DNA from 4 places in the Promicromonospora aerolata genome. Region 2 is predicted to be linked to each of the others. Evidence: predicted binding sites of a transcription regulator. Region 2 holds the regulator's gene; each other region holds the start of a gene.
What was found. The regulator LexA, encoded in region 2, represses DNA repair genes until DNA is damaged. The targets are predictions, from matches to a motif close to TCGAACANNTGTTCGA.

Region 1: ACFSL2_RS04810 (HNH endonuclease signature motif containing protein) is a predicted target of LexA. The motif match lies at 3,215-3,230, and genes of this name have one in related genera.
Region 3: ACFSL2_RS00915 (LexA family protein) is a predicted target of LexA. The motif match lies at 2,927-2,942, and genes of this name have one in related genera.
Region 4: ACFSL2_RS26770 (HNH endonuclease signature motif containing protein) is a predicted target of LexA. The motif match lies at 1,854-1,869, and genes of this name have one in related genera.

Annotation. Positions count from the first base shown of each region.
Region 1 covers NZ_JBHUHF010000001.1:1,047,393-1,052,735, reverse strand. The annotation lists gene ACFSL2_RS04820 (pyridoxamine 5'-phosphate oxidase family protein) at 1-466, shown strand, start outside; gene ACFSL2_RS04815 (nuclear transport factor 2 family protein) at 546-965, opposite strand; gene ACFSL2_RS04810 (HNH endonuclease signature motif containing protein) at 1,203-2,954, opposite strand; gene ACFSL2_RS04805 (DMT family transporter) at 3,592-4,491, shown strand; gene ACFSL2_RS04800 (hypothetical protein) at 4,537-5,343, opposite strand, start outside.
Region 2 covers NZ_JBHUHF010000001.1:1,769,002-1,774,344, forward strand. The annotation lists gene nrdR (transcriptional regulator NrdR) at 1-442, opposite strand, end outside; gene ACFSL2_RS08030 (LysM peptidoglycan-binding domain-containing protein) at 562-1,008, opposite strand; gene lexA (transcriptional repressor LexA) at 1,258-2,031, shown strand; gene ACFSL2_RS08040 (L-lactate dehydrogenase) at 2,133-3,122, opposite strand; gene ACFSL2_RS08045 (ATP-dependent DNA helicase) at 3,132-5,207, opposite strand; gene ACFSL2_RS08050 (carbohydrate ABC transporter permease) at 5,291-5,343, opposite strand, start outside.
Region 3 covers NZ_JBHUHF010000001.1:193,204-198,546, forward strand. The annotation lists gene ACFSL2_RS00905 (orotidine 5'-phosphate decarboxylase / HUMPS family protein) at 1-992, opposite strand, end outside; gene ACFSL2_RS00910 (Y-family DNA polymerase) at 1,179-2,453, opposite strand; gene ACFSL2_RS00915 (LexA family protein) at 2,450-2,902, opposite strand; gene ACFSL2_RS00920 (hypothetical protein) at 3,099-3,884, shown strand; gene ACFSL2_RS00925 (hypothetical protein) at 3,999-5,343, opposite strand, start outside.
Region 4 covers NZ_JBHUHF010000002.1:5,546-10,888, reverse strand. The annotation lists gene ACFSL2_RS26780 (hypothetical protein) at 1-547, shown strand, start outside; gene ACFSL2_RS26775 (DMT family transporter) at 593-1,492, opposite strand; gene ACFSL2_RS26770 (HNH endonuclease signature motif containing protein) at 2,130-3,881, shown strand; gene ACFSL2_RS26765 (nuclear transport factor 2 family protein) at 4,119-4,538, shown strand; gene ACFSL2_RS26760 (hypothetical protein) at 4,618-4,884, opposite strand; gene ACFSL2_RS26755 (pyridoxamine 5'-phosphate oxidase family protein) at 4,896-5,300, opposite strand.

The DNA.
Region 1 (5,343 bases), 720 kb from region 2:
ATCGGTCGCCGCCGGCTGGCTCGTGCCCGCCCTGGAGCAGGACGTGTGCGTGACCGTGACGGAGCTGGACGGCATGGTCCTGGCGCGGACCGGGTTCCACCACTCGATGAACTACCGGTCGGCGGTGGTGATCGGACGGCCCCGGCAGGTCACGGACCTGGCGGAGCGGGCCCGGGCGCTCGACCTGATCGTGGACCACATGATGCCGGGCCGGGCCGCGACGCTCCCGGCCCCGACCCGCAAGGAGCTCGCGGCGACGGCCGTGCTCGCACTGCCCCTCGCGGAGGCCTCGATGAAGCAGCGCGCGGGCGGCGCGTCGCTGGAGCCGGGCGACCTCGAGCTCACCGGGTGGGCCGGGCACGTCCCGCTGCGCCGGGTCGCGGACGAGCCCGTCACCGAGGACTACGTGGCCGATCCGGTACCGGAGTCGGTGCTGCGGCGGGTCGCGGAGCTCGGACGGGCGTGACGGGGGCGGGCTGACCGCTCCGCTGTCAGACGTACGGGTCACTGGCGTGGCCCGTACGTCTGACGTGCTGGGTCGGGGCCTACGCCGCGGGGTAGTACTCGTCGAACGCCTGTGACTCGAGCTGCCAGCCGAAGGACCGGCTGATCTTGCCGTCGGCGATCTCGTAGACGTAGAGCCTCGGCACGACCAGCTCGGGCTTGTCGGTCCGTGCGTGCTTCTCGTGGACGAGCAGAGCGACGACCGCGTCACCGGCGACCAGGACGGTCGGGGGTGCCGCGAACGTGATGTTGCCGCCGCTCAGCTCCTGGAGGCGCCGCATGACCTTCAGCGACTCCTCGGGGCTGCTGGTCTCGCCGGAGAGCTCCGAACGACCCGCGGTGTAGGACGGCTTGTTCTCGGCGTAGAAGCTCGCCATGCGGGCCAGGCCTTCGGGGCCGCCGTCCCCGTAGGCGGCGTAGTAGTCGGTCAGGAGCTGGTGGTTCTCGGATGCCGTTGCCATGTTTCACTCTTCCTTGTTGCCGGGCAACTCCTGCTAGCCGGGTGGCTAAGCGAGTTAGCCGCACGGTCATCGTAGGAGCCGAGATGGTGAGCGTCAACGGGCACCTCGCTCGCCCGGTCGTGCACGGAGCGGGCGGTGATCCCGGCGATCTCGCGGGTGGTCCCCGTAGTGGCGAGCCGAGTCCTATTCGTCGGTGGGCCCGAAGGGGCGATTGGCACGTTGACGAGCACGTGGCGGTCAGAACGGTGGTTCGTCGGGTAAGTGGCGCGCCAGTTCTGCTGTGGCCGGCGAGCCCTGGGCGGACGTTCTGCCAGCCTCGGTCTCGGCACCAGCCCTGGCGTCGGCCCCGGGGCGCCCGAGGCGCGTCCGGATGTCGTCGGTCAGGCTGGTGATGTCGTTGCTGACGCGTCCGGTCAGGTCGGATCGGGGCGCCGTGGCCCCGACAGCCGGCGCGGGAAGCCGGGCGAGCCCCGTGGTCCCGGGCGTGTCCGTCGGATCGGTGATCGTGGGTGGGCGGGTGTAGAGGTGCCCGGTGGGTGCGGTCCACGTCGTGACGCCGGTCGCGGGGTCACGCACGGGGGTCCAGCCGTGGTGGGTCTTGGCCAGGTGATGTGCCCGGCAGAGGGGCTGGAGGTTCTGAGCGCGCGTCTGTCCGGGGGCGCCGAATGGTCGGGTGGCCGGGTCGAGACCGTGGTCGAAGGGGACGATGTGATCCAGGTCGGCCCAGCGGCCATGTCGGTCGCACTGCGGGAAGCTGCACGTCTCGTCGCGGGCGATCACAGCTTGACGGAGGACCTTGCCGGGCTGGTACGTGGTGGTCGAGTAGTCGGTCAGGATCCCGCTGACCGGGTCGGTGACCAGCCGCTGCCAGGTGGCGTCGGTAGCGATCTGCGCGGCCAGGCCGGCCGGGATCGGCCCGTAGGCGTCCAGCTGTCCGGGGGTCTCGTCGAGACCCAGGAGCATGCTGGCCGGGACCGTGACGCGGATCTGTGGCTTGACCGGGATCACCCGCACGCCTGCTCCGTCGCAGGTGCACCCACCACAGGTGCATCCCGACGCGGGCACTGTCGTGCGAGGCGGTAGCGAACCCTCTCGGTCCGGAGTGGTGCCGTGCCCGGTCGTATCAGCCGGCGCCGGGCCGCACGGGGCCTGGGGCGGGACGACGAGGCGGCCGGTCGTGATCGCCACCAGAGCATCGGCGCGTGCCTGGGCCAGGGTCCGGGTGGCCCCGGGCGCACGGCGGAGGGCGTGGGCGGCCTGCTCGATCGCGTCCCAGACCGCTGCGGCATCGGTCGCCGGGAGGTTCGCGCTGAGCCACGCCATCGCATTGTCCGCCGGGTCCAGGAACACCGCACGGCGTCTCATCGCCTGCTTGGTCACCTCCGCCGTACCGTGCAGACGGTTGGCGAACTGGTTCATCTTGTCCCGCAGCCACCGACGGGTGCGGTCGGGTGCCTGCGGCAGGTACCGCGTGATCGCCTCCTCGCGCTCCTCGGTGCTCAACGGGTTCCCGCTGCGCAGCAGGATGTCGGCCTTCGCGGTATCGATCACCGCATCGTGCAGGGCGGTCAGGACCTGCGGGTGCTCGGCCAGACCCGCGCCCCGGGCAAGGTGCCTGTTCGCCTCGCCCTGGGGCACCCGGAGACGCGCGCTGATCTCCGCAGCGGCCGCGTTGTGCTCCTCGGTCCACGTCCTGCGCCGGGCGATCTCACCGAGCGCTCGTGACTGCATGGCCGTCGCCCAGGAGACCACCTCCTGCCACCGCGCCGCCACGTCCAGCAGTGCCTCGTCCTGCAGGACGGCCACCTCCAGGCCGGCCAGCACCTCCACGAGCCCGGCGCCGACCACCGGACCCTCCAGCCCCGCCCCGGACGTCACCGCGCCGCGTTCGGCCCGAGCCCCGTCGGCCCTGGCGGCGCCGCCGGCATCGGCGACACCGGCAGGCGTCGGCGCGGCGCTCGCGGCCGGGCCGTGCCCGCGCCACGTCACGGTCGCCGAGGGTAGGGCGCCTTTACCGTCCAGACGGACCCCGTCCCAGCTCCAGGTGGACGGCAAGGACGTCACCGATGCCGGCTCTCGACCGGGTCCCGGGCCGTGCTGCGGGATGGGGGTCGAGTGCAGGACGCGGGCCAGCGACCGTTCGACCGCAGTGTGGAGGTGACCGTTCCGGTCGGTGTCCACGTTCATCGGTACGCCCCCTCTCCTCCAGGCCACTCTCAGCCGCTAGTCCAACCAAATACGTCATGACATAGAACGTATGTGCGATCAAAGAGATCCGCATCCCCAGATCCAAAGATGTGGATAACCCGCGGGCTCCGTCAGAGCGGCGCGCCGCCGCCCGACTCCGAGGCACCGAACCTCGAACGCACCCCGACCCTAGCCATGCCCTCCGACACCCGACGGCCCGCAGCGCCCCGCCCTCACCCTCGCCCCACCCCGCCGCCGCCCCGGCGACCGCTGCTAGCATCCCGTCCGTGACTCCCCACCGTTCCGTCCTGCCGCCCCCGGTCGTCTGACCGGAGCGGCACCACGACCGGCCCGCGCGGGCCGGCGCCGGGGTGTGCTCCACGACGATTCCCCGTCCCACGAAACGGGCCGGCGCGTCCCGTGCCGGCCAGGAGCACACATGTCATCCACGCGAACCGGGCTGTTCTCCGTGTGCCTTGCCGGGATCCTCTGGGGCACCGGCGGCCTCGCCCTCGAGATCCTTCGTGACCACTCGTCGATGTCCGTCCTCACGGTCAGCGCGTACCGCATGCTCATTGCCGCGATCGCGCTGGTCGCTGCGTCCCTCGTCCTGCGGCGAGGGGCGCAGCTCGTCGCGCTGGCGCGGGCGCACCCCGGGCGGGCGGCCGCCGTCGGGCTCGGGACCGGGGTATATCAGGCCCTCTATTTCGGGTCCGTGGCCACGGCCGGGGTCACCGTCGCCACCGTCGTCAGCCTGGGGCTGGCGCCGGTCATCCTCGCGGTCGTCGACCTCGTCCGGGCCCGACGCCGGACGGCCGCCCGCGGCACCGTCCGCCTGACCGTGGTCGTCGGCGCCGCCCTGTCGGGTCTCGTGCTGGTCAGTGCGGCGTCAGGTGCGAGCGCCGTCGGCCCGCGGCCCGTGCTCGGCCTCGTGCTGGCCGTCGCCTCCGGCTCCGTGTACGCGGCGACGACGGCGCTCGGCGGCACCCTGCTGGCGTCGGACGGCGTGGACCCGCTCGCCCTGACGACCGTGGCGACGACGGCGGGCGCCGTCGGACTCGTCCCGGTGGCGTTGTGGGGTGGGGGTCCGTTCGTCACGAGCGACCCGACGACGCTCGTCACCCTCGCCTACCTCGGGATCTTCACGATGGCGCTGGCGTACGGGCTGTTCTACGCGGGGCTGCGCACGACGCGCAGCGGTGCGGCGGTGGTGGCGACCCTGCTGGAACCGGTGACGGCAGCGATCGCGGCCGCCGTCGTGCTGGGGGAGCGGCTCGGCGTGACGGGGATCGTCGGGTCCGTACTGATCCTGGCCGCCGTGGCGGGGCTGGACGAATAGCCGGCAGTGCGGCAGCAGCACTGCCCGGCAGCGCTGCCGGCCGCCTCAGGCGTAGGACCAGCGTCCGTCCTGGTGCGGCCCCGGCCGCGCCGGGACGGGGGCGCCGCGTTCGACGGCGGCCACCTGGCCGGTGTTGTACTGGTCGGCGATGTACTGGCTGAACTGGCCCGAGTCGGCGGTGTGCGCGTTGTCCACGTAGTCGTACCGGTTGCGCCCGCCGGATGCCTCGTAGCCGCCTGCCGGAAGGGAGGCGGACGGCTCGGCCGGTGCGGCGGTGTAGGCACCGGTGCCGTAGCCCTGCGGCTGGCCGGAGCCGTAGTCCAGCTCCGAGCCCGCCGGGTACCGGGTCTCGTAGCCGGCCTGCTGGTACGCCGCCCGCGCCGGCGCCGTGCTCTCGTGCAGCCCGCCCGCGTACCCGGGCTCCGGCGTGGGCCGGTACGCCGGGTAGGCGCCGGTGTCGACGCGCTGCGCGGTCGGCTCCCACCGGTCGGTCTGCGGGTTGGGCGCGTCGAACGACGGGACACCCTGGCCGGCGACGTTCTGACCGCCCGCGCTCGGCGCCCCGGCGAGCTGCTGGGCGGCGAACAGGGCGGATGCGCCGGCGTCGGGCTGCACGCCGTTCAGCTCGCCGTGGATGCGCCCGGCGAGGTTCGCGGCGATGGCGAAGCGCAGCGGCGCGAGCGAGTCCACGGACATCGTGCCGGTGACCGCGGGAGGAGGCAGGAAGGCGAAGACCTCGTCGTCGTCGAGGCGCAGGCCCTGGCCGAGTGCGGTGCTCAGCGTCTCCTCGAGGAGGTACTCCGCGCGCCCGTCGGGGCGCTCGAGCTCGGCGAACATGTCGTCCATGGAGCC
Region 2 (5,343 bases):
GCTCGGCACGGAGCGAGGTGATGGCGCTCTCGAAGTCCTCGAGCGAGTCGAACGACTGGTAGACGCTGGCGAACCGGAGGTAGGCCACCTCGTCGAGCTCACGGAGCGGGCCCAGGATCGCGAGCCCTACCTCGTAGGCGTCGATCTCCGCGCTGCCGTTGCTCCGCAGGGTCTCCTCGACGCGTTGGGCCAGGATCGCCAGGTCGTCGTCACTGACGGGACGTCCCTGGCATGCCTTGCGCACGCCCGCGGCGACCTTGTCACGACTGAAGGGCTCGGTGGCCCCGGAACGCTTGACCACGGACAGGCTGGCGGTCTCCACGGTGGTGAACCGTCGGTTGCAGTTGGGGCACTGCCGGCGGCGCCGGATCGACAGGCCGTCGTCGGCGGTCCGCGAGTCCACCACGCGCGAGTCGGCGTGGCGACAGAACGGGCAGTGCATGCTCACTCCTGCGGGGTCGTCCACCGACCGGAGGCCTCCGGTCGCGTCCCGACGGTAAGCGGGCAAACCACCCCCATGCAACATCGCCACACCATTTGACGATGATTCGACGCCCCTGGTCACTCCTTGGGAAGGAGCAGCAGCTCCCCGACCCGTAGCGCACCCGAGGACATCTGGTTCAGCTCCTGGAGCCGCGCGACGGCGTGCCGGACATCCTCGCCGGGCTCCGCGATCTCCTGGGCGAAGCCCCAGAGCGACTCCCCCGGCTGCACGGCGTGCACCCGGACCTCCGTCGGTTCACCCGGTGCGCTGGCGACCGCCGTCGCACCCCAGGTCACCATCGGCGCGAGCAGGAGCATGGCCAGCAGCACGAGCGCCACCCGGCCACGTCGGGTGAGCCGCAGGCCGGCCAGCCCGAGCCGGTCGGCCACCGTGCGCGACCGGGCCGGCGAGAACGTCGGCACCGCGGTCGGCCCGGACGCCGGTGCGTACGACCGGCCGTACGCCGGTGCATACCTCTGCCCATACGCCGGGGTGTACTGCCGCAGCGGGATCACGTCCCCCATGGCCCCTCCTCGAAGAGTGACTGAGCTCTTGTCGTTCATACAAGCGTTCGTCGAACGCCCGTACCATTGTGTAGCACGGGACACCGCCGATGTCGAGACACGCTCGAACATTCGTTTGAGCCGAGCGAGTTTGTGATCTAGAGTGGGTGACGTAGGGAGAACATTTGTCGGAACGGGAGGGGCACGGGCATGACGGGACGGGACGGGACCAGCGACACGAGAGCCGTCGACACGGCACCAGCTGTCGACATGACACTCCCTGGCGTCGCCACGCTGGACGCGCCAAGCGACAAGGCGGTCGCTGACGTGCACACGATCTCGCCGACAGACCGCCTCACCGAACGGCAGCGCCTCGTGCTGGACACGATCCGGCAGTCGTTCGAGACGCGGGGCTACCCGCCGTCGATGCGTGAGATCGGCGAGGCCGTCGGGCTGGCCAGCCCGTCGAGCGTCAAGCACCAGCTCCAGATGCTCGAGAAGAAGGGCTTCCTGCGCCGCGACCCGAACCGGCCGCGCGCGATGGAGCTCGTGGAGCCCCTGGCCGAGCAGGTCGACAAGCCGACACGCGGCGAGATCCACTGGCCCGAGCCGCGGCGCAGCGGCCAGGTCCACTGGGGCAGCTCGGTGCCCGACGACGCCAGCACCCCGCCGCCGTCGTACGTTCCGCTGGTCGGTCGGATCGCCGCCGGTGGCCCGATCCTGGCGGAGCAGGTCGTCGAGGACGTCTTCCCGCTCCCCCGCCAGCTGGTCGGTGACGGTGAGCTGTTCCTCCTCAAGGTCGCGGGCGACTCGATGGTCGACGCCGCGATCTGCGACGGGGACTGGGTAGTGGTGCGGCGGCAGAACGTCGCCGAGCAGGGCGAGATCGTCGCGGCGATGATCGACGGCGAGGCCACGGTGAAGACGTTCAAGCAGGCGGACGGCCACGTGCTCCTGCTGCCGCAGAACCCGGCCTACGAGCCGATCCCGGGTGATGAGGCACAGATCCTGGGCCGCGTGGTGGCCGTCCTGCGCAGCCTGTAGGGCTTCACGACAGAGAGGTCCCGACAGCTCCGACCAGCGGAACGGCCCGCCGGTCGGAGCAGTCGGGACCTCTTGCGTCGCTCGGCGGCCGAGGCCGTCGCTCAGAAACCGAACCGCTTCTGGACCGCCCGCACGCCGGCCGCCGAGGCACGCAGCCCCGTCAGCTCGTCGTCGGACATCGGGACCCGTACGGAGTCCGTGACGCCGCGACGGTCGACGAGCGACGGCACGGACAGGCACACGTCGCTGATGCCGTGGTAGTCGTCCAACAGCGAGGACACGGGCATGATCCGGCGCTCGTCGTTGAGGACGGCCTCGACGATGCGGGCACCGGCCAGACCGACGGCGTAGTTGGTCGCCCCCTTGCCCGCGATGATCCGGTACGCGGAATCGACCACCTCGTGGTGCACCTCCGAGCGTACGGCGGCATCGATCGGCGGGTGTCCGCCCAGCGGCACCCAGTCCAGCAGCGGCACGCCACCGATCGTGGCGGAGCTCCAGAGTGCGATCTCCGAGTCGCCGTGCTCCCCGGCGATGTACGCGTGCACGTTCCCGACGGCTACGCCGCACCGGTCGGCGAGCACCACGCGCAGCCGCGACGAGTCCAGGACGGTACCGCTGCCGAACAGCTGCTGCCGGGGCAGGCCGGAGATCTTGAGCGCCGCGTAGGTCACCACGTCCACGGGGTTGGTCACCATCAGGTACGTCGCGTCCGGGGCGACCTCCACCAGTCCGGGCAGGATCTGGTGCATCAGTCCGATGGTCGCCTCCGCGAGGTCGATCCGGGTCTGCCCGGGCTTCTGCTTCGCGCCGGCGGTCACGACCACGACGTCCGCCCCCGCGCAGACGCCCACGTCGTCCGAGCCGACCACCTGTGCCTGGGACGTGAACATCAGACCGTGCTGCAGGTCGAGCACCTCGGCCTCCACCTTGGCCCGGTTCACGTCGTGCAGGGCGATGGTGCGAGCCGAACCCCGGGTGAGCGCGGCGAAAGCGAGGGTCGAGCCGACCGCCCCGGCTCCCACCACCGCCAGCTTGGTGGTGCGTGAGCCGGACGGCTGCGCGCCCTGGACGTCCGACGGGGCTGTCATGTCCCCAGGCTAGGTGTCGAGCCGCGCCAGCGCGGCGCGGACCAGCGCGGAGTCGGTCGTGGGCCAGAACCCGGGCATCGACCGGGTGAGGAACGACGCGTACCGTGCGGTCGCGAGCCGGGGGTCGAGGACCGCCACGACTCCGCGGTCGTCCATGCTCCGCACGAGGCGTCCGGCGCCCTGCGCGAGCAGCAGGGCGGCATGCTGCGCCGATACCGCCATGAACCCGTTGCCGCCCGCCTGCTCGACGGCCCTGGCGCGTGCGGCCTTGACCGGATCGTCCGGCCGCGGGAACGGAATGCGGTCGATGAGCACGAGCTGGCACGACGGCCCCGGCACGTCGACGCCCTGCCACAGGGACAGGGTGCCGAACAGGCAGGCGGTCGGGTCGTCCGCGAACTGGCGCACCAGCGTGGGTAGCTGGTCGTCGCCCTGCGCCAGGATCGGGAAGTCCAGCCGCTCACGCATCGCCTCCGCCGCCGCGTTCGCGGCGCGCCGGGACGAGAACAGGCCGAGCGTGCGACCACCGGCGGCCGTGATGAGCTCCGCGATCTCGTCGAGCTGCGCCTCCGTCGTCGGCTCCCGGCCCGGCGCCGGGAGGTGCCGCGCCACGTAGAGGATGCCCTGGCGCGGGTAGTCGAACGGACTGCCGGCGTCCAGACCCTGCCAGGGCGGGGCGTCCTCGCCCTTCAGGCCCAGCGTTCCGGCCACCGGCTCGAACGTGCCGCCCAGTGCCAGGGTGGCCGAGGTGAAGACCCCGGTCGCCTCGCCCAGCAGGTGCGTGCGGATCAGGCCCGCGACGTGGAGCGGCGCCGCGTGCAGGCGGGTCACGTTGTCACCGAACCCGCCCCAGCCGTTGTCGGGGCGCGAACACCACAGCACGTCGGCGGTCGTGTCCTGGAACGCCATGCGTTCCGCCGTCTCGAACAGCTGCAGCATCGCACCCTGCGCCATCTTGAGCCCGGGCTCGGGCTGGCCGGGTGGCTGCCCCTTGCCGCCGTTGGTGTCGGGCTTCAACGTGCTCAGCACCTCGCGCGCGGCGTCCCGTACCGCACCGACCGCCGTGCGCAGATCGTCCGGCAGACCGTTCGGGAACCGCTCGGCGGTCGCCGTGACGAGCAGGGTCCCGAGGGCCTGCGCCGCCTGGTCGAGGGTGTCGGTGTTCGTGCCGGCGTGCCGGCGGGCCAGCCGCGCGGCGTTCTCCACCGAGGCCATGGACAGGTCCACCGTGGCCGACGACGTGACGCGGTCGGTGAGCTCGTGCGCCTCGTCCACCACCACCACGTCGTGCTCCGGGAGGACGCCGGGACTTCCCGTGGCCGCGATACCGAGCATCGCGTGGTTGGTGACCACCACGTCCGCGTCCCGGGAGATGGCGCGCGCCTTGTCCGGGAAGCACTCCGCCAGCATGGGGCACTTGCCGCCCAGGCACTCCATGGCGGTCACCGAAACCTGCCGCCACGCGCGGTCCGGCACACCGGGCACCAGGTCGTCACGGTCGCCCGACTCCGTCTCCCCTGCCCACTCGTGCAGGCGGCGCACGTGGTCGGCGAGCGTGGCCCCGTCGTCCTTGCGCCGACCGCGCGCACCTCCGGACGCGGCGGGCTCCTCGGTACGCGGGTGGTCCTCACCGCCGGGGAGGTCGAACAGCGTCGGCTCGTCGGCGGGGTATCCGCCCCCGACCTTGTGGACGCACAGGTAGTTGTGCCAGCCCTTGAGCAGCGCGATGCGGGGCTCGCGCGGGAGCTGCGGCGCCACCGCCTTCGCCACCAGCGGCAGGTCGCGCGTGATGACCTGCCGCTGGAGGGCGAGGGTGGCGGTCGAGATGATCACCTTGCTCTCGGCCGCCACCGCGTGCCGGACGGCAGGCACGAGGTACCCGAGCGACTTGCCGGTACCGGTGCCCGCCTGGACGAGCAGGTGCTCGCCCTTCTCGATGGCATCCCCGACCGCCACGGCCATGCGGTGCTGGCCGTCCCGCCGCCCGCCACCGAGCTCACCGACCGCGAGGTCGAGCAGCTCCTCGACGTCGGGGATCCCCGTGGGGGCGGCGGTGGCTGCGGGTGCGTCGGGAAGGCTGGTCACACGTTCGATCCTAAGCCGGGCCACCGACACGCACCCCACGTCGTCCACAGCGACCGGCGGCCACCCTCGGCCACCCCTTGACGCTACCCCTTGACCGCCCCGCCCAGTCCCGCCCCGCTGAGGAACAGACGCTGGA
Region 3 (5,343 bases), 1.6 Mb from region 2:
ACGATCGCGCGCACGCACTGGTCAATCAGCAAGTAGGGACCGGCGTTGTGCACGGGAAGATCGACCGCGCCCTCGCGCAGCAAGCTCATGAACATCGGCAACCGGATCAAGTCCTGGACCTGAGGCGGCAGATCCGCGAACGCCGGTTGATCCGCTCGTGGCTCCTGTTCCCATGCCTGAGCGGCGGTCGATGGGGACCACAAGGAGGTCGTGTACGAAGCTGTTGAGCTCGGGCGGAACATCGACGCGGTCAGCAACGGATAGGCGGAAAGGTCCGGTGTCGGGGGAGTGCGGATCACCAGGACGAAGCGGAGAGCAGGCGCAGCCGCCTGGCGCAGGATCGCGTCGACCGCTCGTCCGACGGAATCGAGCGTGGCCTCGGTGTTGATGCCGTCCACCACTACGACCAGGGGACGGAGTAAGGACTCGGCCGCACCTTCCAGGGTCAGCAGGGCGTCGGTGCCTACCGGGGCAGAGCCGTACCGGAGGATGTCGGCGGCGAGGTCCGTCGGCGTTGCTGCGGTGGCCGGATGGATCTGGACGTCCGCCGTCGCCGACAAGCCGGTCGCAACCGACCGCACCAGCATGGACTTCCCGGTTCCCGCCAGGCCATTGAGCACGAACACGCGTGAACCGGACCCCACGAAATCCTGAAGAACGGCCATTCCAGCCTCGTCCGGCACGTGCCAGGCGGGCGAGGTCGCTGCAGACAGGGTGCGAGCAGTCGAAGCAGCGGCCAGATCCGGGTCGTTTCGTTCCTCGAGGAGCAGCCAGAACCGTTCCAGCACCATCTCGGACGCCTGCTCAAGATCCGTGTCCAGGATTTGCTGGGTCTCCATCCGGAGAACCGCCTCAGGGCCTTTGCGCTCGGCGTTGGACAGCGCGACGTCGCTCAGCCCCAGGTGGGCGGCGTACTGGCGTTGACTCAACCGACGAGCCAGGCGCAGCACTTTCAGCTCGCGCCCGGTCCACCGCCCCACAACTGAGGTCATCAGTCCCCCTCCGGACTTGGGCTACCAAACCGTGCCGACGGCCCCGTGCCTGCGTGAGCGCGGCACTGCGCAGATCGCGCCCAGAAAATGCAGAGCCACTGCGGCGATAGCCAACCTACCGGGGTAGGTCGGCGTCTCGCTGGCGACTGCCGACGAGCTCGCCGCACGATGTGGACCGTAGTCGGATCACGCTCGAACGGTGGTGAGCTCGGCCCAGTTCGTCGTTGCCCGTGGAGTGAGCATGGTGCGTTTCATCTGCCAGGACGGGCCGGGCCGGAATCCGCCGTAGCCGAGCCCCAGGGAGTCCTTGCCCGTCTTCTTCTGCACCCGGTCGATGAGGGTGGCGATCCCGGCGTCCTCGTGTCGGGAGCGGAACATCTCGAAGGGGAGCTGCGCGCCGGCGGGGGTGAGGTCGGTGAGCAGCAGCCCGGCACGCGCGTACCGGGCACCCTCGACGATCTGAGGCAGGAGGCGGTGGGCCGCCCGGGTCAGTTCGACGGGGTCGGCGGTCGGGAACGCGAGACGGACCGCGACCGTCGGGTGGTGCCTGTCCTGGGCCCAGTGGCTGGTGCCGGCGAACGCGGTCAGGGTGTGGGCGACCTGGGAGTGCTTGACCAGGCGGGTCGCGGCCTGCTGGGCGTAGATGCTCAGCGCCTGGCGCATGGTCACGGCGGAGGTGACTTTCTCGGAGAACGAGCGGCTCACGATGATCTGCTGCTTCTTCCCGTTTCGGTCCTCCTCAGGCCCGATGCACGCGACACCGCGCAGCTCCAGCGCGGTGCGCATGACGACGACGTTGAACAGTGCGCGGATGTGCGCCGGGTCGACGGTGGCCAGGTCCCAGACCGTCAGGACGCCATGCCCGCCGAGCCGTCGCTCCAGGCGCGAGGCGATGCCCCAGACCTCGGAGACCGGCAGCGCCCGCATCAACCTCTCGCGCCAACCAGTGTCGATGGCCGGCCACACGCACACCCCGTCGAAGTCGCCGATCTTCTTCGCAGCCCGGTTGGCCAGCTTCGCCAGCGTGCGGGTCTCGGCGATCCCGACGCAGACCGGCACGCCGAGCAGGCGGCGCATCGTGTTCTTGATGTCGTGCCCGAGCCGGGTCATCGCCTCGGGATCGGCGGCGGTGCGCCGGTCGACGGTGAGAAAAGCTTCGTCGATCGAGTAGACGTCCAGGTCGTGGGTGAAGCGCTCGAGGACTTCCATCACGCGGCGGGACATGTCGCCGTAGAGCTCGTAGTTGCTCGATACGGCCACGATGCCGGACCGGGCGGCGGTGGGCCGTAGCTCGAACCAGGGCTTGCCCAGGTCGAGACCGAGCGCCTTGGCCTCGCGGGAGGCCGCGACGACCATGCCGTCGTTGTTGGACAGCACGACCAGGGGCACAGCCTCCAGGGCAGGGTTGAAGACCCGCTCGAAGCTGGCGTACGCGCTATTGACGTCGACGTGCGCGATCACCGGTGACCCCGCAGGTGGTGGATGCAGTACGTGACTACGCCCCAGACCTGCAGGTCGGACAGCTCCGGCACGGTGATGTCGGGGTGGTTCGCGTTCTCGGCCCGCAGCACCACGCCGCGCGGGCTGACCTCGAGGCGTTTGACGGTGAGCTCGCCGTCCAGGACGGCGACGACGACGTCGCCGTCCTGGGGTGTCTTGGACCGGTCGACGAGGAGCTCGTCGCCGTGGCTGATGCCGGCCTCGGTCATCGAGTCGCCCGCAGCTCGCACGATGAACGTTGCCGCGTGGTCGTGCACGAGCATCTCGGTCAGATCGATCGCCCCGTCGTAGTAGTCCTGCGCGGGGGAGGGGAACCCCGCGGCGACGGAGACCGGCGCGACCCGCAGCGCGTTGGTGCTGGTGGGGCTGAGGATGGCGCTGCAGGCTGGGCGTGGCGACAGGGCGTACATCACGCTTCCCGGAACGGTCGATGGTAGTACATGCGTTCGAGTGTATGTCGGGAACGTCGAGCGGGGACAACGATGCTGGTCAGCGAGCGACGGGGGTGTCGTTCCGAGGCGGCAGCGTCGATGAATGCGTCTGTGGTTGGTGCATATGAGAAATGGATCTGCCATCCTGGTTGAGAAACCTGGCACAGGAGTGGAAATGCGACGCATGTTCGAGAACCTTGCAGACGGCCCCGCGACGCGTCCTAGGATCGCCGCGACCACCGCCGGGCTGGCGGGGATAGTCCTGCTGCTCGCGTCCTGTGGAGGCGGTGGTTCCGGTGCGGACGGCGAGTACCTCAGCACGAAGAGCGATGATCTGCTCAGCCTCGTCGTCGAGGGCAGCTCGGTGACGTACACGGAGATCCACTGCGACGGCGACCTCGACGACGCCGAGAGGAGCGTCGGCGAGCTCAACGAGGGTCAGACCGCGATCGCGTGGACGGAGCCCGGCCGGTTCGAGAACAGCAGCGAGGTCACGATCACCGAGAACGCGATCGACATCAGCGGCTGGGAGACCTTCGCCCGCGAGGGTTCCGACGCGGGGAATGCGGTCCGTGCCGATCACGAGGAGGGCTGCGCTGGTACGGGGGATGCCGGTTCAGGCTCTGCCACGGATGGTTCGACTTCGATCGAGGACGGAACCTATGTCGGCGTCTCGTCCGAGTACGAGGTTGCCGAACTGGCCATCAGTGGCACGACGGTCACGTTCCGTGTCGCCACCTGTCAGGAAATCGTGACCACGAAGTCAGGCACGGTGTCAGACCTGGAGGTCGCCTGGGACGACGACTCCGGTGTCACCGGCATGCTGGCGCACGGGGGTAACGGCCGGATCGACCTGACGAACGGGAACGACCCGACGCGCGAGTTCTTCCCCAGGAGCGATCCGAAGGTGGCCGAGATGCTGGCGACGTACGAAGAATTGTGCAGCGCGCCGATGCTCTGAGTCGGAACATCCCCGATCTCGAGAAGACAGAACCCCGCGGACGTGATGCCCGCGGGGTTCTGTGTACTCTGAATCTTGGCCAGTCGTGACGACAATCAGGGTCGCCACAGCCGGTCAATCCTTCGACCTCCGCTGCTTGTCGCGCCCGCGCCCGTTCGCGCGCTTCCGCTCCGGCCCCGGGGTCTCCGAGCCCGGCTGAGCATGCTCCCCGACCTTTCGCGGTGGCGTCGGGACTTGCACATGGTCCTGGCCGGAGTCCGGCGCCGTAGCTACCTTCGACACGGGCCGGAGCGGGGGTTGGCGGCCCCGGACCGGCTGCTTCGGAGGTGCGGCCGGAACGGGAATCGAGGGTTGGGCCGATTCTTGTGAACGCCGGGCCGGAGCCTGCAGGCGAACCGGAGTCTCTGTACCTTCCGTGCCACTGCTGCTGGAGCGTTGCGGGGACGGTTGACGTGCTGCGTCCGACTGGGCCGGAGCCTGCGGATGTTGCGCTCCGGCCGGTCGCGGACCGACCGAATTCTGCCGCGGAACACCCGGCTTGCCGGAGTCGATCCGCCTCGGCACCAGGTGAGCCTGCGTGGTCCGTGTTGACGGCGTGCCCGGAACACCTTGCGTACGGGGCGTGCCCGGCCCGCTCGGGGTGCCCGGAGCGCGCTTCGTCTTCGGTGCCGGACCAGCGTCACCAGCGCTGAAGCGCTGCGGGGTCCTGTGACCGTCCGTGCTCTGCGAAGGGGGATGCGTATCGGTACCGAGCTGCGTGGACGCTGCATGACGCGCGGTCCCCTTGCGACCTCCGCTCGTCGGAGCCGGGCTGTCGGTGCGACCCCGACTCCGGTCCTCGGCGACACCGTTGCCCGAGCTGTACCCGAGACTCGACAGGCCGCCCTGGTTGCTCAGGCCCTGTGCCGCCTCCTTGGCCGAGTGCGAGCTGCCCGCCGAGCCGCTGGTCAGCTGCAGGCGTCCACCGTTGCGGTCCGGCCCGTCGTCCTGACCGGATGCCCCCTGGGCACCCGCCGGTCCACTGCCGCCCGGCTGTCCCGGGACGTCCCCGCCCGAGCCTGCGCCGTCGGGACCGTCGTCGGGCGACGGGCCGTTCGGGTCATCCGGCCCGTGAGGTGCCCCGGTGCCGCCCTCGAGGGCCAGCTTCTGGTTGCCCGCGCGCAGAGCCTCCGGTGCCCCGTTGGTGCCGCCGGCGTTCGTGGACGCCGCCCCGGTGCGGGGCTTGCCGCCCAGGTTCGGAGACGTCGGCCCGCCCGTCTTGCTGCCGAACCCGGAGGCGAGCTTGTGGCCCGCGGCCATTCCGGCGCCCGCGCCGATGCCGCTGGCCAGGGCCGGCAGCATCCCGCCCTGGTCCGGTCTCGGTGAGGTGTTCGTGTCGAGGAACTTGTCGACGAGCTTGGTGACCACCTCGTCCATCGCCTGGAGCACCGACTTGCGCACCCGCAGCAGTGCGAAGGTG
Region 4 (5,343 bases), on a different contig from region 2:
CGCCCTGTTCGCCGCCCAGCAGCTCGCCGGGGCGCCGAGCGCGGGCGGTCAGAACGTCGCCGGCCAGGGTGTCCCGTCGTTCGACGCGCCCAACCCGCAGACCGACCGGTGGGAGCCGACCGCGCAGCGCGTCGACACCGGCGCCTACCCGGCGTACCGGCCCACGCCGGAGCCCGGGTACGCGGGCGGGCTGCACGAGAGCACGGCGCCGGCGCGGGCGGCGTACCAGCAGGCCGGCTACGAGACCCGGTACCCGGCGGGCTCGGAGCTGGACTACGGCTCCGGCCAGCCGCAGGGCTACGGCACCGGTGCCTACACCGCCGCACCGGCCGAGCCGTCCGCCTCCCTTCCGGCAGGCGGCTACGAGGCATCCGGCGGGCGCAACCGGTACGACTACGTGGACAACGCGCACACCGCCGACTCGGGCCAGTTCAGCCAGTACATCGCCGACCAGTACAACACCGGCCAGGTGGCCGCCGTCGAACGCGGCGCCCCCGTCCCGGCGCGGCCGGGGCCGCACCAGGACGGACGCTGGTCCTACGCCTGAGGCGGCCGGCAGCGCTGCCGGGCAGTGCTGCTGCCGCACTGCCGGCTATTCGTCCAGCCCCGCCACGGCGGCCAGGATCAGTACGGACCCGACGATCCCCGTCACGCCGAGCCGCTCCCCCAGCACGACGGCGGCCGCGATCGCTGCCGTCACCGGTTCCAGCAGGGTCGCCACCACCGCCGCACCGCTGCGCGTCGTGCGCAGCCCCGCGTAGAACAGCCCGTACGCCAGCGCCATCGTGAAGATCCCGAGGTAGGCGAGGGTGACGAGCGTCGTCGGGTCGCTCGTGACGAACGGACCCCCACCCCACAACGCCACCGGGACGAGTCCGACGGCGCCCGCCGTCGTCGCCACGGTCGTCAGGGCGAGCGGGTCCACGCCGTCCGACGCCAGCAGGGTGCCGCCGAGCGCCGTCGTCGCCGCGTACACGGAGCCGGAGGCGACGGCCAGCACGAGGCCGAGCACGGGCCGCGGGCCGACGGCGCTCGCACCTGACGCCGCACTGACCAGCACGAGACCCGACAGGGCGGCGCCGACGACCACGGTCAGGCGGACGGTGCCGCGGGCGGCCGTCCGGCGTCGGGCCCGGACGAGGTCGACGACCGCGAGGATGACCGGCGCCAGCCCCAGGCTGACGACGGTGGCGACGGTGACCCCGGCCGTGGCCACGGACCCGAAATAGAGGGCCTGATATACCCCGGTCCCGAGCCCGACGGCGGCCGCCCGCCCGGGGTGCGCCCGCGCCAGCGCGACGAGCTGCGCCCCTCGCCGCAGGACGAGGGACGCAGCGACCAGCGCGATCGCGGCAATGAGCATGCGGTACGCGCTGACCGTGAGGACGGACATCGACGAGTGGTCACGAAGGATCTCGAGGGCGAGGCCGCCGGTGCCCCAGAGGATCCCGGCAAGGCACACGGAGAACAGCCCGGTTCGCGTGGATGACATGTGTGCTCCTGGCCGGCACGGGACGCGCCGGCCCGTTTCGTGGGACGGGGAATCGTCGTGGAGCACACCCCGGCGCCGGCCCGCGCGGGCCGGTCGTGGTGCCGCTCCGGTCAGACGACCGGGGGCGGCAGGACGGAACGGTGGGGAGTCACGGACGGGATGCTAGCAGCGGTCGCCGGGGCGGCGGCGGGGTGGGGCGAGGGTGAGGGCGGGGCGCTGCGGGCCGTCGGGTGTCGGAGGGCATGGCTAGGGTCGGGGTGCGTTCGAGGTTCGGTGCCTCGGAGTCGGGCGGCGGCGCGCCGCTCTGACGGAGCCCGCGGGTTATCCACATCTTTGGATCTGGGGATGCGGATCTCTTTGATCGCACATACGTTCTATGTCATGACGTATTTGGTTGGACTAGCGGCTGAGAGTGGCCTGGAGGAGAGGGGGCGTACCGATGAACGTGGACACCGACCGGAACGGTCACCTCCACACTGCGGTCGAACGGTCGCTGGCCCGCGTCCTGCACTCGACCCCCATCCCGCAGCACGGCCCGGGACCCGGTCGAGAGCCGGCATCGGTGACGTCCTTGCCGTCCACCTGGAGCTGGGACGGGGTCCGTCTGGACGGTAAAGGCGCCCTACCCTCGGCGACCGTGACGTGGCGCGGGCACGGCCCGGCCGCGAGCGCCGCGCCGACGCCTGCCGGTGTCGCCGATGCCGGCGGCGCCGCCAGGGCCGACGGGGCTCGGGCCGAACGCGGCGCGGTGACGTCCGGGGCGGGGCTGGAGGGTCCGGTGGTCGGCGCCGGGCTCGTGGAGGTGCTGGCCGGCCTGGAGGTGGCCGTCCTGCAGGACGAGGCACTGCTGGACGTGGCGGCGCGGTGGCAGGAGGTGGTCTCCTGGGCGACGGCCATGCAGTCACGAGCGCTCGGTGAGATCGCCCGGCGCAGGACGTGGACCGAGGAGCACAACGCGGCCGCTGCGGAGATCAGCGCGCGTCTCCGGGTGCCCCAGGGCGAGGCGAACAGGCACCTTGCCCGGGGCGCGGGTCTGGCCGAGCACCCGCAGGTCCTGACCGCCCTGCACGATGCGGTGATCGATACCGCGAAGGCCGACATCCTGCTGCGCAGCGGGAACCCGTTGAGCACCGAGGAGCGCGAGGAGGCGATCACGCGGTACCTGCCGCAGGCACCCGACCGCACCCGTCGGTGGCTGCGGGACAAGATGAACCAGTTCGCCAACCGTCTGCACGGTACGGCGGAGGTGACCAAGCAGGCGATGAGACGCCGTGCGGTGTTCCTGGACCCGGCGGACAATGCGATGGCGTGGCTCAGCGCGAACCTCCCGGCGACCGATGCCGCAGCGGTCTGGGACGCGATCGAGCAGGCCGCCCACGCCCTCCGCCGTGCGCCCGGGGCCACCCGGACCCTGGCCCAGGCACGCGCCGATGCTCTGGTGGCGATCACGACCGGCCGCCTCGTCGTCCCGCCCCAGGCCCCGTGCGGCCCGGCGCCGGCTGATACGACCGGGCACGGCACCACTCCGGACCGAGAGGGTTCGCTACCGCCTCGCACGACAGTGCCCGCGTCGGGATGCACCTGTGGTGGGTGCACCTGCGACGGAGCAGGCGTGCGGGTGATCCCGGTCAAGCCACAGATCCGCGTCACGGTCCCGGCCAGCATGCTCCTGGGTCTCGACGAGACCCCCGGACAGCTGGACGCCTACGGGCCGATCCCGGCCGGCCTGGCCGCGCAGATCGCTACCGACGCCACCTGGCAGCGGCTGGTCACCGACCCGGTCAGCGGGATCCTGACCGACTACTCGACCACCACGTACCAGCCCGGCAAGGTCCTCCGTCAAGCTGTGATCGCCCGCGACGAGACGTGCAGCTTCCCGCAGTGCGACCGACATGGCCGCTGGGCCGACCTGGATCACATCGTCCCCTTCGACCACGGTCTCGACCCGGCCACCCGACCATTCGGCGCCCCCGGACAGACGCGCGCTCAGAACCTCCAGCCCCTCTGCCGGGCACATCACCTGGCCAAGACCCACCACGGCTGGACCCCCGTGCGTGACCCCGCGACCGGCGTCACGACGTGGACCGCACCCACCGGGCACCTCTACACCCGCCCACCCACGATCACCGATCCGACGGACACGCCCGGGACCACGGGGCTCGCCCGGCTTCCCGCGCCGGCTGTCGGGGCCACGGCGCCCCGATCCGACCTGACCGGACGCGTCAGCAACGACATCACCAGCCTGACCGACGACATCCGGACGCGCCTCGGGCGCCCCGGGGCCGACGCCAGGGCTGGTGCCGAGACCGAGGCTGGCAGAACGTCCGCCCAGGGCTCGCCGGCCACAGCAGAACTGGCGCGCCACTTACCCGACGAACCACCGTTCTGACCGCCACGTGCTCGTCAACGTGCCAATCGCCCCTTCGGGCCCACCGACGAATAGGACTCGGCTCGCCACTACGGGGACCACCCGCGAGATCGCCGGGATCACCGCCCGCTCCGTGCACGACCGGGCGAGCGAGGTGCCCGTTGACGCTCACCATCTCGGCTCCTACGATGACCGTGCGGCTAACTCGCTTAGCCACCCGGCTAGCAGGAGTTGCCCGGCAACAAGGAAGAGTGAAACATGGCAACGGCATCCGAGAACCACCAGCTCCTGACCGACTACTACGCCGCCTACGGGGACGGCGGCCCCGAAGGCCTGGCCCGCATGGCGAGCTTCTACGCCGAGAACAAGCCGTCCTACACCGCGGGTCGTTCGGAGCTCTCCGGCGAGACCAGCAGCCCCGAGGAGTCGCTGAAGGTCATGCGGCGCCTCCAGGAGCTGAGCGGCGGCAACATCACGTTCGCGGCACCCCCGACCGTCCTGGTCGCCGGTGACGCGGTCGTCGCTCTGCTCGTCCACGAGAAGCACGCACGGACCGACAAGCCCGAGCTGGTCGTGCCGAGGCTCTACGTCTACGAGATCGCCGACGGCAAGATCAGCCGGTCCTTCGGCTGGCAGCTCGAGTCACAGGCGTTCGACGAGTACTACCCCGCGGCGTAGGCCCCGACCCAGCACGTCAGACGTACGGGCCACGCCAGTGACCCGTACGTCTGACAGCGGAGCGGTCAGCCCGCCCCCGTCACGCCCGTCCGAGCTCCGCGACCCGCCGCAGCACCGACTCCGGTACCGGATCGGCCACGTAGTCCTCGGTGACGGGCTCGTCCGCGACCCGGCGCAGCGGGACGTGCCCGGCCCACCCGGTGAGCTCGAGGTCGCCCGGCTCCAGCGACGCGCCGCCCGCGCGCTGCTTCATCGAGGCCTCCGCGAGGGGCAGTGCGAGCACGGCCGTCGCCGCGAGCTCCTTGCGGGTCGGGGCCGGGAGCGTCGCGGCCCGGCCCGGCATCATGTGGTCCACGATCAGGTCGAGCGCCCGGCCCGCTCCGCCAGGTCCGTGACCTGCCGGGGCCGTCCGATCACCACCGCCGACCGGTAGTTCATCGAGTGGTGGAACCCGGTCCGCGCCAGGACCATGCCGTCCAGCTCCGTCACGGTCACGCACACGTCCTGCTCCAGGGCGGGCACGAGCCAGCCGGCGGCGACCGATCCGTGCAGGTAGAGGGTGCCACCGTCGTCGGGGCCGGCCGCGTCCACGGCGAAGGCCGTCGGTAGCACCACCGGATGCGTTCCCGCGACGATCCCGAGGTGCGCGACGAGCGCGTCGGAGAGCAGGGCCATGAGCCGACGGCGGTCGTCGACCTGACGGTTGCGGCGGCCCCGCGTCGGGGTGGTGCGCGAGGTGGGTGAGAGGTGCTGCGTCGTCATGCCGCTAGCCTGGCCCGAAACTGGCCCACGGACACGGGCCATT